Regions from separate parts of the Sporosarcina sp. P26b genome, predicted to be linked through region 3. Evidence: riboswitches for the same ligand, from Rfam matches in the RefSeq annotation. Region 3 holds a riboswitch; each other region holds the start of a gene.
The links. Region 3 has a riboswitch for thiamine pyrophosphate ahead of thiM (hydroxyethylthiazole kinase). Riboswitches for the same ligand answer to the same signal wherever they lie in the genome.
Positions count from the first base shown of each region.

Region 1: another riboswitch for thiamine pyrophosphate. It lies ahead of CSV69_RS11490 (ECF transporter S component); the one in region 3 lies ahead of thiM (hydroxyethylthiazole kinase).
Region 2: another riboswitch for thiamine pyrophosphate. It lies ahead of CSV69_RS07295 (thiamine phosphate synthase); the one in region 3 lies ahead of thiM (hydroxyethylthiazole kinase).

Region 1 is NZ_PDYW01000013.1:17,605-22,935, forward strand. Features, by position in the region: gene CSV69_RS11475 (methyl-accepting chemotaxis protein) at 1-1,030, shown strand, start outside; gene CSV69_RS11480 (multicopper oxidase family protein) at 1,156-2,661, opposite strand; gene CSV69_RS11485 (exonuclease domain-containing protein) at 2,819-3,391, opposite strand; TPP riboswitch at 3,580-3,691, shown strand; gene CSV69_RS11490 (ECF transporter S component) at 3,774-4,343, shown strand; gene CSV69_RS11495 (ABC transporter ATP-binding protein) at 4,365-5,331, shown strand, end outside.
Region 2 is NZ_PDYW01000005.1:91,146-96,476, reverse strand. Features, by position in the region: gene CSV69_RS07305 (heavy metal translocating P-type ATPase) at 1-1,196, shown strand, start outside; gene CSV69_RS07300 (Crp/Fnr family transcriptional regulator) at 1,174-1,863, shown strand; TPP riboswitch at 1,921-2,029, shown strand; gene CSV69_RS07295 (thiamine phosphate synthase) at 2,100-2,699, shown strand; gene thiS (sulfur carrier protein ThiS) at 2,683-2,889, shown strand; gene CSV69_RS07285 (thiazole synthase) at 2,886-3,659, shown strand; gene CSV69_RS07280 (ThiF family adenylyltransferase) at 3,656-4,672, shown strand; gene CSV69_RS07275 (ABC transporter ATP-binding protein) at 4,942-5,331, opposite strand, start outside.
Region 3 is NZ_PDYW01000004.1:172,201-177,531, forward strand. Features, by position in the region: gene CSV69_RS06480 (Ger(x)C family spore germination protein) at 1-994, shown strand, start outside; gene CSV69_RS06485 (DUF3238 domain-containing protein) at 1,046-2,242, opposite strand; TPP riboswitch at 2,436-2,537, shown strand; gene thiM (hydroxyethylthiazole kinase) at 2,600-3,370, shown strand; gene thiD (bifunctional hydroxymethylpyrimidine kinase/phosphomethylpyrimidine kinase) at 3,389-4,204, shown strand; gene thiE (thiamine phosphate synthase) at 4,204-4,863, shown strand; gene thiW (energy coupling factor transporter S component ThiW) at 4,875-5,331, shown strand, end outside.

The DNA of each region.
Region 1 (5,331 bases), on a different contig from region 3:
TGCAATGGGAGATTTAAGTAGTCCTCCTTTAGAGACGAAGTTACAGGATGAAATTGGACAACTAATCAAATCTACAAATGAAATGAGTAGCAACACACATAATCTGTTGGACGAAATTCACATCGTGGCTCAAACAGTTTCTTCTCAAAGTGAAGAATTGACACAGTCTGCGGGTGAAATTAAAGCAGGTACGGCACAAATCGCTACAACTATGGAAGATCTGGCATACGGCACAGAATCGCAAGCTACCAATGCAAGTAGCTTATCAACCTCAATGGAAAACTTTGTTGCAAGAATAATGGATGCCAATGAAAACGGCACGTACATTCACCAGTCATCAAATGAAGTACTTTCGATGACAAATACGGGAAGCGAAGCGATGAATACATCTTCTAAGCAGATGAAAGTTATCGATCAGATTGTTCATGATGCAGTTGTAAACGTAGAAGGATTGGACAAGCATACTCAGAATATTTCCCAACTCGTAGCTGTGATCCAAAGTATTGCAGCGCAAACTAACTTATTAGCATTGAATGCAGCAATCGAAGCTGCACGTGCTGGTGAACATGGTAAAGGGTTTGCAGTCGTAGCGGATGAAGTACGAACTCTTGCAGAACAGTCCTCTGAATCTGTTACGAACATCACTGAAATCGTCAATAAAATTCAAAGCGAATCCAGTTCAGTAACAAATTCTTTGCGTGAAGGTTATAAAGAAGTAGAAGAAGGCACAAATCAAATTGAACGTACGGGCGAAACATTCCACAAGATTAGTGCTTCTGTAACTGAAATGGTCACACGTATCCAGACTATTTCTAATGACTTGCAAAATATTTCTGAAACAAGTCAGGAAATGAGCGGTTCGATCGAAGAGATTGCTGCCATTACTGAGGAATCTGCTGCGGGAGTTGAACAAACATCAGCGTCTTCCCAACAAGCAAGCAGCGCTATGGAGGAAATAGCAAGTAATTCTAATGAATTGGCTCAATTGGCTGAAGAACTTAATAATCTTGTCCGCAAGTTTACCTTATAACAAGAAAAAGCGTCTGCTATTGTGCAGACGCTTTTTCTTCATGTATTTTATTTCAGATAGTTTGCTTTCCATGAGATGCATATTAATCAATTAAACCACGAAAAGTCTGTCTATTACTTTTACTTTTACTTTACTTCTATTTGTCCCATCATTCCATTGTCTTCATGTTCTAAAATATGACAATGGAACATATAGACACCTTTATGTTTGAATTGTATAGCGATTTTCACTTTTTCTCCCGGATGAACCGAAATAGTGTCTTTCCAACCTCTTTCGTTTTCGTTAGGTTCCACACCATCTCTTGAGAGTATTTTAAATTGTGTACCGTGAATATGGAATGGATGAATCATTCCACCCATCATATCTTTCTTATTGTAGATTTCCCACACCTCAGTGACACCTTGCTCTTGTGTGAAATCAATTCTTTGGGGATCGAACTTCTTTCCGTTGATTGTTACATGATCCATCATGCCAAACAATTCAATATTTTTTGTGACCGGCATAGCTTTTTCTTCATCTGTCACAGAAAACTCATTCAACTGTTTCACTGCTTGTGTACTTGCTACTTCTTGATCTGATACTTCAAACGGTAGAAGGATAGATCCATCTTCATTCATTAATGATAAATCCTTTAGCGAATTCAGCTGTGAAAAGTCAATAATAATTTCTGCCCGTTCTGATGGTGTCAAGGTAACTTCGTTCAATGTGACGGGTTCATTCAAAAAGCCGCCATCTGTCGCGATTTGAACAAACGATTCACCCGTATTTAGCTTGAATGTGAAGTTCCTCGCATTCGATCCGTTCAGCAAGCGAAGACGCACTTGTTCTTTCCCTACTTTTAATACGGGATTTACTGTGCCGTTAACTAATAATGTATCACCTATCGTCCCATCTTCATTCATCACTGCTTTATAATTTAATTGATGCTGATCATCGAAAATCCGGTCTTGGAAAACTAAAGGTATGTCATTCTCTCCATATTTTTTCGGAATTTCTAATTTGGCCGAATTAGGATCTTCAATATAAATCAGTCCTGCTAAGCCTTTATATACTTGTTCAGATGTCTTGCCCTCTGGGTGGGGATGAAACCATAAAGTAGCCGCCTCTTGTGTGACTTCAAATTCTATTGTCTCTTCTTCACCTGGACTGAGTGTTTTATGTGGTCCGCCATCTGCTTCGCCAGACACTTCTAAACCATGCCAATGAAATGTTGTTTCTTCATCTAATTCATTTATCGTATTTATTTTTACAGTTTCACCCTTTCTAAATTGTAGAACGGGTCCTACTAAATCTCCGTTATATCCAAAAGTTTCTGTAGTCACATTATCAAATATGTTCACGCTTCCCTTTTGCGCCTTAACAGTATATTCGGTGCCTACTGTCGTTTCACTAGTTAATAAGGGTGGGATGTTTATTTCATTCTCACCAGTCGAATCTTTTAATCTCACTACATTATTATGGCTCATATGTCCGTTACCCATTGTCGAACCATCCATCATAGAATGCTGTTCATTGCTCGTCTGGTTCATCATATGTTCATTACTCTGTTCATTCGATTGCGCATCACTACTGCATCCACTGATCAATAATGCACACAATGAGAATATAACAACTTGCGTTTTTCTACTCATTTAAATATCTCCTTTATCTATTGTCATCAAGGGTAGTATAGCTGATACATGTGGAAAAACTATGCACATTTCATACATATGGTCGTGAAAATGAAACTTTCTCCATACAAAAAGGATACCCGGGTATATTACTATCCTGGTATCCCTCACTTTGTAATTAAAATCTAGATCTAGATGGTTTTTTCATCGGTGCTTTATTCATTAGGTAGGATATAAAGGTATCATCCTCAAGGCTCGGATTCGACGAGTTCAGTAGCAATGCTAAGTTTTTCGCATCATCTAGTGCCCTGTGTGCGTTCTGTACTTGAATCCGATGTGCTCTCAGTAATTGTTGAAGCTTACCATTCTCAAAGCCATAGTTTTTCCATTTAATTTGTCTAACAGAACAATACCAGTCCATGTCGAGAGTTTCCGGTAATAGTCTACTGACAAAGCCCCTGTCAAATGAAGCATTATGCGCCACAATGCCGTCTGCTCGATCGAGTATCGATAGAATTCTGTCCATGTCGAGTGACTTCCCTCTTACCATCTGATCAGTGATGCCCGTTAGGTTTGTAATCATTGGCGTTATAGAGTAGAACGGCTCTTGAAACTCACAATATTCATCTGCTACCCGAACAATCCGGTTATTATCGTATTCGCCAAGCATAACACCCAGTTCAATTACATCGCTTGCCTCTGCTCTCATACCTGTAGTTTCTACGTCAATGAACGCTATATGTTTCGTCATGTAAAAACTCCTTTAAATCTATTTAAATTCGTATATGGCATGCAATTAGGATCAATTTGTATCCTATTAGTATAACAGGATTTCAACACACTGTAACGAAATTAACCTACTTCGGGATTCGCACTTCATCCAACTTTTGAAGTGGTTGCCAGACAAATTGATGTGCTGTATACTAGGATTGCTTACATAAATGTCCGTACGGGTGCTTGAGTGAATCAGGCTGAGATAGCAGAGGAATCCACTGCTGACCGTTAATCTGATCTGGGTAATGCCAGCGTAGAGAGCGTAATCGATGGAAATTTACAGGAATCTCTTTCCTTCCTCGGCCGTCTGCTCTTCAGACGGCTTTTTTGTATAGACAAATAAGAAGGAGTGGAAAAGTTTGAAGAAATTAAAGTTTACCGATATTTTGATCACGATCATGATCGGGGTAGTATTTGGGGTATTGATGAAGTTTTGGGACGATTTATATACCGTCGTCAAACCGATTCTCCCCGTTGCACGTCAATTGATTTACGGCATGTGGTTCATGGTGGGACCGTTCGCCTTTTTACTATTACGTAAGCCCGGTACCGCATTGATCGCAAGCATTGCAGGCGCTTCCTTGTCTGCATTCGCAGGACATGGGATTGAAGTATTGATGTACGGGTTCATGCAAGGTCTTGCTGCAGAATTACTATTCGCCGCATTCCGATATAAGCGCTACACGATAGTAGTCGCCGGAATGGCTGGTATTGCTTCTTGCCTCGCGAGTTTCGGACTCGATTTGGTTTATGGATATGCAGCACTTGAAACTTGGGCACTTATAGTGAAATACGGGTTACGTGCAATTAGTGCATTCATCTTCACAGGTATTTTTGCTGTACTAATTGTTAAAGCGATTGAAGCAACCGGCGTGACATCTTTAATCCGCCCTGTTGATAAGAAAGAATATACTTTGCTCGATCAGTAAACGCGGAGGAATGATTCAACTATGCCTAACATCAGTGTTACCGATTTACGACTGAAGTTTCCCGGAGAGAATTCACTGGTTTTTAAAGATCTTTCTTTTTCCGTTCAGCCTGGTGAAAAAGTGCTCATGCTTGGACCAAGCGGCTGTGGTAAATCTACTTTACTGCAAGTGCTGAGTGGAATTATCCCGCATTCCATCGAATTGCCAATGAAAACAAAAGACGTCCAACTGCCTGACTCATGGGGATTCGTTTTTCAAGATCCCGAAACGCAGTTTTGCATGACCTATGTCGATGAAGAACTTGCATTTGTTTTGGAAAACCTTCAAGTACCGCGTGAAGAGATGGCCCCTCTTATAGAGGAAGTGTTGAAACGCGTGGACTTGAATTTAGAAAACGTTCATACACCCATCAATGAAATGTCTCAAGGCATGAAACAACGACTAGCTTTGGCTACAGTGTTATTACTTGAACCCGACGTATTATTTCTGGACGAACCTTCTGCTTTACTTGATCCAGAAGGCACGCAGCAAATTTGGTCTGCTATCAAAGCAGCAGCTACAAATAAAACCGTACTCATTGTCGAGCATAAAATTGATTTGATTGCCGATTGGGTCGATCGCGTGGTGCTATTTAATGATCAAGGAGTCATTATAGCGGATGGACCTCCAGACACTATCTTTACAAACAACCAAGAAGAACTGAAGCGCTATGGCATTTGGTATCCGGGGGTTTGGGAAGAATATAAAACGTCCGAAGCATTTCAATCGATGATGAAAAACCGTCAAGCAGTTGCATCTCAAGAGAAAATTAAGATTCGAGACTTTCACGGCTATCGCGGTCAAGCGGAGAAGATTTCTGTCAAACAAGCGACCGTACAGGCTGGTGACTGGATTTCGATTGTTGGAGAAAATGGCTCTGGTAAAAGCACATTGCTTCTATCTCTCATGCAACTACTTCGCACTGACGGTGTCTATGAAGTTAACGGTG
Region 2 (5,331 bases), on a different contig from region 3:
CCATCGTCATCCTATCGATTATCGTCTATATATTCACACGCAATATCGAAATGACATTAACATTCCTTGTCATCGCTTGTCCTGGTGCCCTCGTCATTTCAGCTCCCGTCTCGATCGTAGCTGGAATTGGTAACGGAGCCCGTCATGGTGTGCTCATTAAAGGTGGCGACGTGATGGAGCAATTGGCGAAAATCGACACTGTCGTCTTTGATAAAACAGGTACTTTAACTAAAGGACGTCCAGAAGTTACTGACATCCATAGCTTTGGCATCGACAAAGAAGAGTTACTCCGTTTAACTGCAGAAGCTGAACTGATGTCTGAACACCATCTCGGTCAAACGATCGTTCGTGAAGCAAAAAAACGCATGATTCATTTAACACATCAAGCACAAGACGCACAAGTTATTAAAGGTAACGGACTTCTTGCTGAAGTAGATGGCCAGCAACTGGCAGCTGGTAACCGGAAGCTGATGATCTCACAAGGTATAGCTATCTCTCCAACTATAGAAGAGTATGCATCCAAGCGAGAAAAGGCAGGTAACACAGCCGTGTTCATCAGTATTGGTGGAGAAATCGCAGGTATTATTTCCATAGCGGATCAAATCCGTCCAGAAGCCGCGGCTGCCCTAGCTAAACTACGAAGAAATGGTATTAAACAAATGATTATGCTAACGGGCGACAATGTACACACTGCCCGACTCGTTGGCGAACAACTTGGTCTCGACAGCGTCTATGCAGAGCTGTTACCTGAAGACAAAGTAGCCGCTGTCCAAAAGTTGAAAGCGCAAGGACATCGAGTAGCGATGGCAGGTGACGGAATCAATGATGCGCCGGCAATCGCCACTGCAGATATCGGGCTGGCAATGGGTAAAGGCGGAACAGACATTTCCATGGAAACAGCGGATATCGTCTTGATGGCGGATCGACTAGATCAATTCGCCCACGCCTATGCATTATCGAAAGCGACTGTGAACAATATGAAGCAAAACACATTTTTCGCAGTTGGCACAGTAGTTTTATTGCTAATCGGTGTACTGCTAGGCAAAGTCTTCCTAGCATCCGGCATGCTTATCCACGAAGCAAGTGTGCTTCTTGTCATATTGAACGCCATTCGATTAATACGCTATACTAGTGACAAAGCGTCCAAACGAAATGTAAGCGAGGTGAAAGTGAATGAGTCAGCAGCCCCACAATGACACGACCGATCATCGAATGTGTGTATCACTTGTTCCACTGTTCAATCACTTGGAAAAAGATCAGATGAAGCACATTGTAGAACTTGCGCGAAGCACCCCCTACCCGCGTGGACAAATTATTTACAATGAAGGCGACCGCTCCGAAGGCTTGTATATATTGCACAAAGGACGGATCAAAATATATCGCCTATCAGAAAACGGCAAAGAGCAAATCGTACGAATACTACAACCCGGAGATTTCACAGGCGAGCTATCGTTATTTGATGCTAAACCTCATGACGCCTATGCAGAAACACTTGAACCCGTAGAACTATGTGTTATTCAACGGGACCAAATGCAGCAACTTCTACAAGAGCACCCCGCGATTTCATTGAAGATGTTGGAGGAATTCTCCTCCCGCCTTGCCCGAACGGAACAACGGGCGGCACGAATCGGTATGGAATCAGCAGAAACGCGTATTGCCCTTTACCTAGTTGACTTATCAGAAGAACAAAGACAATTGATAGTCGAACTACCAATGAGTCGCAAAGACCTAGCCTCTCACCTAGGGACGACACCTGAAACAATCAGTCGAAAATTAAGCGCTTTCGAAGAGTCTGGCTGGATTCGCCAGCCCAGTATGAAAGCAGTAGAAATTCTAGATTTGGATGCTTTATTGCTTTTGTAAAAGAAACGCTTTTCATTCTACCGTACACGTGATAGGCTAGTTCTGAAAACCAAATATTTTGACCATTAGGGGAATCCTTTACAAGGACTGAGAAAAGAGTGTGGCTCTGAAACCCTTATTACCTGAACAGGTTAGCACCTGCGGAGGGAAGTGGCGAGTCGTTACTTATGTATTTCTGTCGACATTTCTACCACTTTCCGATTCGGGAAGTGGTTTTTTCTATTGGAGGGGAATGAATGAAGTTACTTGGCGTGACTGACGACCGTCTTTCGGTGGATGAACTGACACTACATTTGCTGCACACAGCACCGTTTCTTGATGCTATTATCTTGCGGGAAAAGTCCAAGTTAGATGAACAGCTAGTAGATTTAGTTACGCGTCTTGCAAGTGCTGAATTCCCACTCGACAAGCTCATTCTTCATGCCAGACCTCACTTGGCTAGAAGACTGAAGCTTAAAAAAGTGCAACTGACTGGCTATGGTATGTCGTTACAGGATGCATATCGAGAATTCCCCGAGCTCTCTTTCGGTTGCTCGATTCATTCATTGGAAGAGGCAAAGGTAGCTATGAATGAGGGAGCAGACTGGCTATTGTACGGGCATGTTTTTGAAACGCCTTCGAAACCTGGGCTGCCAGCGCGTGGAACGGAAGAATTGTTTTCTATTGCACAGTATAGTTCGATTCCTGTGTATGCTATCGGTGGAATTCAGCCGCATCACTTACCTAATTTACAGCAAAACCACGTGGCAGGCGTCGCTGTATTATCCCCTATGCGTTCACTGAAAACTTTGCAGAGTTATAGAAAAGGAGAGGTATCTCATGGAGAAAATGATTGATCTGAACGGCAAATCGTTTCCCGTCATTCCTGAAGTAGGGACGATCCAGCAGTTACTTGAGCACTTAGGACTTGGCGATCGTATTTTGATCGTGGAGAAAAACAAGGAAATTTTGCAGAAAGATCACTACGACGCACCGATCATGGACCGAGACCAAATTGAAATCATACATTTTGTAGGAGGCGGATGAACATGTTAAAAATTGCAGATAAAGAATTCTCTTCACGTTTATTACTAGGCACGGGGAAATATCCTTCATTTGATATTCAAAAGCAAGCAGTGGCGGTATCAGAAGCAGAGATCCTGACGTTCGCAGTACGACGCATGGATATTTTTGAAGCATCGCAACCCAATTTTCTCGAACAACTTGATTTAACGCGCTATACATTGCTTCCGAATACCGCAGGCGCCAGCACAGCGGAAGAAGCCGTACATATCGCACGTCTCGCCAAAGCTTCGGGACTTTGCGACATGGTAAAGGTGGAAATCATCGGCTGTAGCCGTTCATTACTTCCTGATCCAGTGGAAACATTACGTGCGTCTGAAATGCTGTTAGAGGAAGGTTTCATTGTACTACCCTATACGTCAGACGATGTAGTACTTGCAAGAAAACTATGCGAATTAGGCGTTCACGCTATCATGCCAGGCGCTGCGCCAATCGGTTCAGGCAGAGGCATTCTGAATCCGTTGAATTTGTCATTCATCATTGAGCAGTCCAATGTACCCGTCATTATTGACGCAGGGGTCGGCTCTCCAAAAGACGCCGCTTTCGCGATGGAACTCGGCGCAGACGGTGTATTGCTGAACACAGCCGTATCGGAAGCCGCCAATCCCGTCATGATGGCAGAGGCAATGAAGCTCGCGATTGAAGCGGGACGTCTCGGTTATAAAGCTGGACGTATGCCAGTTCGTGATTATGGCGTGGCTAGCAGTCCGACTGAAGGGCTTGTGACGACTTGAGCAGTAAATATTCTCGGCAAGAACTGTTTGCACCCATCGGACCAATTGGACAACAACGTATACGCGAAGCAAAAGTTTTTGTCTTAGGAGCGGGTGCTCTTGGCTCTTCAGGAGCGGAGATGCTAGTGCGGGCAGGCGTCGGCGAACTGACCATTGTCGATCGCGATATTTTGGAATGGACTAATCTTCATAGACAGCAATTATACTCAGAACAAGATGTCATCGATCAATTACCGAAAGCAATCGCTGCGGAAAGCCGATTGCGCGTGATCAACAGCGACGTGAAAGTTCGTGGGATTGTGGCGGATGTCACGCCTGAAAATGTCCTCGAATTATTCGAAGGCCATCATTTCATTCTCGACGGCACAGATAATATCGAAACTCGATTACTCGCAAACGACGCCGCATTACAACTCGGCATCCCCTTCTTCATGGGCGCTTGCGTCGGTAGCTATGGGCTGACATTTCCTATCGGTGTAAAAGAAGGAGCGCCCTGCTTACATTGTCTGCTCGAAGCGTTGCCGCCACAGTCTTTGACATGCGATACAGTCGGCGTCATCTCGCCCATCGTCGTCACGACTGCCGCCCGTCAAACCGCAGAACTGCTGAAGTGTATCACGGGGGCAACAATGGGACCCCGTCTCGAATCCGTCGATCTCTGGACAGGCGAGCGCGCTGCCATGAACGTACAAAGCATGAAGAAACCGAATTGTCCAAGTTGCTCAGATACCCCTGTCTATCCTTACTTGTCTGCCAATGAAGTGGTTCGTACGGCTGTACTATGCGGACGCGACACGGTACAACTGACATGGCCGAAAAATCGACAAGTTGAGCTGATACCATTTGCTAATTCCATTCGCGATATTGTTTCTAATTTAAAGCAAAATCCTTATTTGGTTTCCTGCGATTATAACGACCATCGCCTCGTGTTATTCCGCGATGGTCGGATGTTGGTGCATGGGACGAAGGATATTACGGCCGCGCGGAAGATCGTGGCAGGTTTGCTTGGCTGATTGTTTGATGTCTCTTATTCTCCTTAGAGCGTTTATGTGTGGTCTATGAGCGGTTAACTTGCTGGATAGAGCGAAGAGCGAGTCACATAGAGCGGATAGCCAGTAATATAGAGCGGATAAAACGCCACATAGAGCGTTCAGCCAGTTCCATTGAGCGACCACCACAATTTTACGACCTAACCCACACAATCCACCGACGAAAAAACGCTTCGGAAAGCCCTAAAACGGCAGTCCGAAGCGTTTATTTCATTAAAAACCTAGCACTACACTTACTCAGTCACATCCGCCTCAGCCGAACTCTCCAGCTTCAACACACCATCCGTCATCTTGTACACTTTATCTACGTACTTGATCAACCGTACGTCATGCGTCACGACAATGGTCGCCGTTTGATTGGACTTCGTTTCATTTCGCAACAACTCCATTACTTCAAATGCCCGATCAGAATCGAGCGAAGCTGTAGGCTCATCTGCCAAAAGAATCGCCGGCTTACTGAACAGCGCCTTGGCAATCGCCACACGTTGCCGCTCACCGCCCGATAAATCGGAAGGATAATTCTTATGCAACTTGGTAATACCTAAATCCTCGTATAACTTACGTTGCTCGTCTTTTGACATATTGTCTTTCTTCACTTTATTCAGCAATTCCAGCTGCTCGTC
Region 3 (5,331 bases):
CGACTTTGCCAATACACCAAAATCTGAACAACCCGTGAGTGACATCCCTCAGGCCGAAGTAGGATTTGCAAAGGCCGATACATTTGATGATGCCCTTGCCCAGCTGTACCACTCCGTTGACCAGCAGGTATTTTGGGGACATGCTTCTTACATTGTTGTATCGGAAAAGGTGTTGGAGCATGGAAAATTAAATGCAGTCATTGACAGAATTACACGGTATCTAGAGACGCGCTATCAAATTTGGTTATATGCCACAAAAGATCCGGTGCAGGACGTGTTGCTGGTCCGCCCTGTTATTAACAAAGCACTTACCTTATCAAAACTGGGTGATCCAGACAATTCCTACGAACAAGAATCGTTTGTCTATCCTACGAATATACGCGAGCTGATTATCGGTTTGGACGAGCCGGGACACGAAGCGGCAATCCCTCTTATCAACGTAAAGGATAATTGGGAGTCTTCAAAAGAGTCCGTTGCAGCACCTGTTTTATCAGGCATAGCGTCCATTTCACGCCACCATTTCAAAGGATTTATTACGGGTTCTAGCGCAAGAGGATTGCAGTGGATGACGAAGAAAACTAAACGTGGTCGAATTTCTTTCAAAACAGAAAGAGATGATCATGTATCCATAATAGTCGATAAAGTAAAACCGACCATTACACCTATCAATAAAAACGGCGTGAAATTTAATGTGGAAGTAGATATCGAAGCATCATTAAGTACAAAGGAAGGTTCTATTTCGATAAAAGAAATCAAAAAAAGATTGGAGGAAGAGATATCTAAACAAATTTTAGAGACATACAAAGAGGCTATGGAAAAAAACATTGATATCTATCGATTTTCCGAACATTTATACAGAAAAGACTTGAAGACGTGGAAGAAATATGAGCAAGACGGAGGAATTGAACTAACAGAGGAATCGATCAGTAAGTTGAACGTACGGGTCACCAAGCTTAATTCAGACCGAAAGAGTTTTCAAGAAACGATCAAATAGAACTAATTAATTAAACCGCCACAATCCACTATGGACTGCGGCGGTTTATTGTTAATTACATGTCATGTAACGCCAATAATTATCTCCTAGCACACCTGTCAAATACGCTAAGCCTTCACTTTCAGTACGGTGCAACGAGCGCCAGTCCTCGTAATCAAGCGCTAAATATACTTCATGATGTGGCGCATCGTTATGATAGCCAACTAGGTCTAGGTTTCCTTGCTGGTCTAAATGCGCTTTCACTTCATAATGAATAGGCGGTGAAGCGGTTAGTGGATTACCTACGTCATGGTTGATTGCAAAAAGAACTTCAGTCGATTTCCCTTCTAATCGCTCAATTTCTATACCGTCTACAGATGCATGGTCATGGCGCTTATATCGTTTCATATAATTCATGCCAATTGAAGGTCCAGTGGCTTTCGTAAATTGCAGTGTGCTATCGCCTCCGATAAACTCTCCTTCTATGTCCACACGGGTACGGAAGCTTTTTCCTTCTGGGTTGAAATCTCGATCATCACCTGTGAAATATGGAATTGGTGAAAAGAGATTCGGGTTTTTTATGATATCTTCTTTTAAAAACGTTGCATAGCGGAACTTCCATTGCTTCACTTCATTTACTTTTTTTCTGTCAGCAATCGGTGTAAGCAATTGATCCCGTTGCTTTACACGTACAGAAAAAGTATAGATTTCTTCTGTTGGTTTATTATTCGGATTCGGAGGCATAATCACTTCATACACTTTGGATGCGATCGATTTACTGACATTCATTTTCTGATTGCTGTCAATCAACGGACACGTTGCCGAGACACTGTATACTACCGCCTCCGAAGAACTTATGTCACGATCAATAAAACGATTATCCGTAATTGTTTCGAGATATTGACCGTTGCGGTAAATATCGAACTTCTCCACATCTTTGATCCACTCCCATGACAGAGCAATTTGTGATGAAGCGGCAATCGTTGTGATGACTAATCGTTGCAAAGGATGTTCATCTTCCTGAACTTCAGTCAGGGCAGATGTCTGGATAACAATTACATCTTGAACCCGTCCTTCCGCTACTCGTTCCACCGTGTATTGGAAAGGATGTGACGGATCCAACTCCCCATCCGAAAACTTCGGAGCTGTTCCTTCATATACTTGTCGGTCATTTTTATAGACACGGTAATAACCACCTATGTCACTCCACGTAAACGATATATTATCCAATGAATGGTCCATTTGTTGAATTTCGAATAATTTCTCCATTTGCGATCTACTCCTTTATATCCATTTCATCTGAAAAAGATAAGACTTCTTCAGATAATTATGTAACGTTTAGCATACGGTTATACTTGACCACCTAAGCGCAAACACTCATTTTCATACTTGTCAATCTGTTTATTGCAGGATCATTTTATCCTAACCCATCTATATGATATAATTAGCTTGTCTGATACATAGTCACCACTAGGGGTGCCAACATTTGGCTGAGATGCAATTATGCAAACCCTTTGAACCTGATCTAGGACAACCTAGCGGAGGGAAGTGGGTAGTTTTTATACCCAACCGCCCATCCTAGTATGGGCTTTTTGTATATATACCTTTATAAGGGGGAAAAGAAACATGCAGCTTATTCAACAACTGCGACAAGAGCAACCACTTGTCCACTGCATCACGAATTTTGTGGTAGCCAACTTCCAAGCTAACGGGTTACTCGCAATAGGCGCATCTCCTGTAATGGCCGATGCGGTGGAAGAGGCGGAAGATATCGCAAGAATCGCCGCTTGTAGCATTCTAAATATTGGAACGTTAAAACAACAAACGGTCGACGCAATGATTCTATCAGGGAAAAGTGCACGTGCAGCCGGAAAACCTGTTGTATTGGATCCAGTTGGGGCAGGTGCAACGCCTTTTCGTAAAGCAAGTGTTCTCAAAGTTTTAGACGAAGTAGACGTCACATTAGTTCGTTGTAATGCTGGGGAGTTGGCGGCAATTGCAGATATTCCATGGAACGCCAAAGGAGTAGATGCTGGAGAAGGACAAGCAGACATTGAAGACGTTGCAAAACAGACAGCACGCAAGCATAACTGTCTAGTAGCAGTTTCGGGCGAAGTGGATATCGTCACTGATGGACACACGACAGTATCTATTACAGGTGGACATCCAATGATGACGACGATTACTGGAACAGGTTGTTTACTTAGTTCAGTTGTGGGTGCTTTTCTAGCGGTGGGAATAGAGAGCCCTATGGAAGCAGCAGCAGATGCACTTTCATTTTATAAGCGTGCTGGAGAACAAACGGCGCAGATTTCCATAGGTCCTGGAGACTTTGCGATGAACTTCTTAAATATCTTACATTCTTTAGATCGCGAAACAAAAACATACTTTGTGTAAAAGATAGGAGGTTTTTTAATGACAATTCAAGTAGCTATGACTATTGCAGGATCAGACAGTGGTGGTGGTGCGGGAATCCAGGCTGATTTGAAGACTTTTCAAGAGCTCGGTGTATTTGGCACTTCCGCTATTACGGCAGTAACCGCACAAAATACATTAGGTGTACAAAATGTGTATCCGGTACAAGCTGACGGTGTAACCGCACAAATGAAAGCCGTACTCGACGACTTTGACGTGAAAGCCTGTAAGACTGGTATGCTATTTTCAGCCGAAATCATTACGGCAGTCGCCTCTTTATTAAAAGAATATCCACCTATTCCATTAGTGATCGATCCTGTGATGATTGCTAAAGGTGGACATTCTTTATTACAACAACAAGCAATTGAGGCACTGAAGGAACAGTTAATACCACTTGCAACTGTGATAACGCCAAACATTCCGGAAGCAGAAGTACTGACAGACATGAAGATCTGTACTGATGAAGAGATTCAACTAGCAGCAGAAAAACTTATCCAGCTCGGTGCAAATGCTGTGGTCATAAAAGGCGGGCATCGCAGTGACGTGCTCGATGCGAAAGACTATTATGCTGATGCGGACGGACAATCATTCACAGTCACTACCCCTTGGATCCAAACGAAAGACACACATGGAACGGGTTGCACGTTTGCAGCTGCTTTGACTGCGTTTCTTGCAAGAGGTTATTCTCTACCCGATTCAGTAGCCGAGGCAAAGCAATTCATTCAAGCAGCAATTGAAAATGGCTTACAACTCGGCTCAGGTCATGGTCCTACGAATCATTGGGCATATGGACAGTTAAAAAGGGAGATGCTCTGATGCGACATGTAGAAGTGAAGAAAGCATTGGGCTTATACTTTGTCATGGGTACGCCAAACGTAAAAAATCATGAGCCCTTAGCTGTATTGGAAGCAGCACTTCGTGGCGGTGTTACGTGTTTTCAGTTGCGCGAAAAAGGTGATGGTGCATTAACGGGTGATGCTTTACTTGGATTCGCAAGAAAATGTCAGGCATTATGCAGATTATATCGTGTTCCGTTTATAGTTAATGACGATGTAGATTTGGCATTAGCACTTAATGCGGATGGTGTACACGTTGGGCAAGACGACGAACAGGCAGATAGTGTTCGAAAACGGATTGGTCCTGATAAATGGCTTGGCGTCTCGACTCATAACGCAACTGAGGTTCAACTCGCACAATCAATTGGTGCCGATTACATAGGCCTTGGCCCCATTTATCCGACTGCAACCAAACTGGATGCTTCAGACGTTGTCGGAACAAACTTAGTGGAAAAAATTCATACAGCATTTCCTGATATGCCAATGGTAGCAATTGGTGGGATTACGCTAGATACTACGGAGTCTATTATACGAGCAGGTGCAGATGGCGTGGCGGTAGTATCTGCCATAGCCTCCGCTGCCGACCCACAAAAAGCTGCAAAATCTATTTCAAAAATGATCCATTCTACTCTAACGTAAACGAGGTTGCTATGAATACACGTAAAATGATTTTTATGACGATGTTCGTCGCGATTGCAGTCGCAGGCTCTGCATTCGTTTCATTTCCGGCTGGCATTGCTAGGGCCTATCCTATTCAACATGCGGTGAATGTGATTGTCGCTATCGTAATGGGGCCAGCCGCAGCTGTTACCGTTGCTTTCGTGACAGGATTGGTCCGCATATTGACAGGAACTGGTTCATTGCTCGCATTTCCAGGCGGTATGATTGGTGCTTTTTTGGCAGGTGTTTTGTATAAGCGATTTAATAAGAATTGGAGTGCGGGCGTTGGAGAAATTGTCGGTACTGGTTTGATTGCGCCTTTATTTGCTGTTCCGTACGCAAAGATTCTGATGGGCACTACAGTGACCGCATTTTTCTTCTTGCCACCGTTCCTCGTATCAACAGTTAGCGGCACTATTATTGGTCTGCTACTAGCTCCTAGACTTT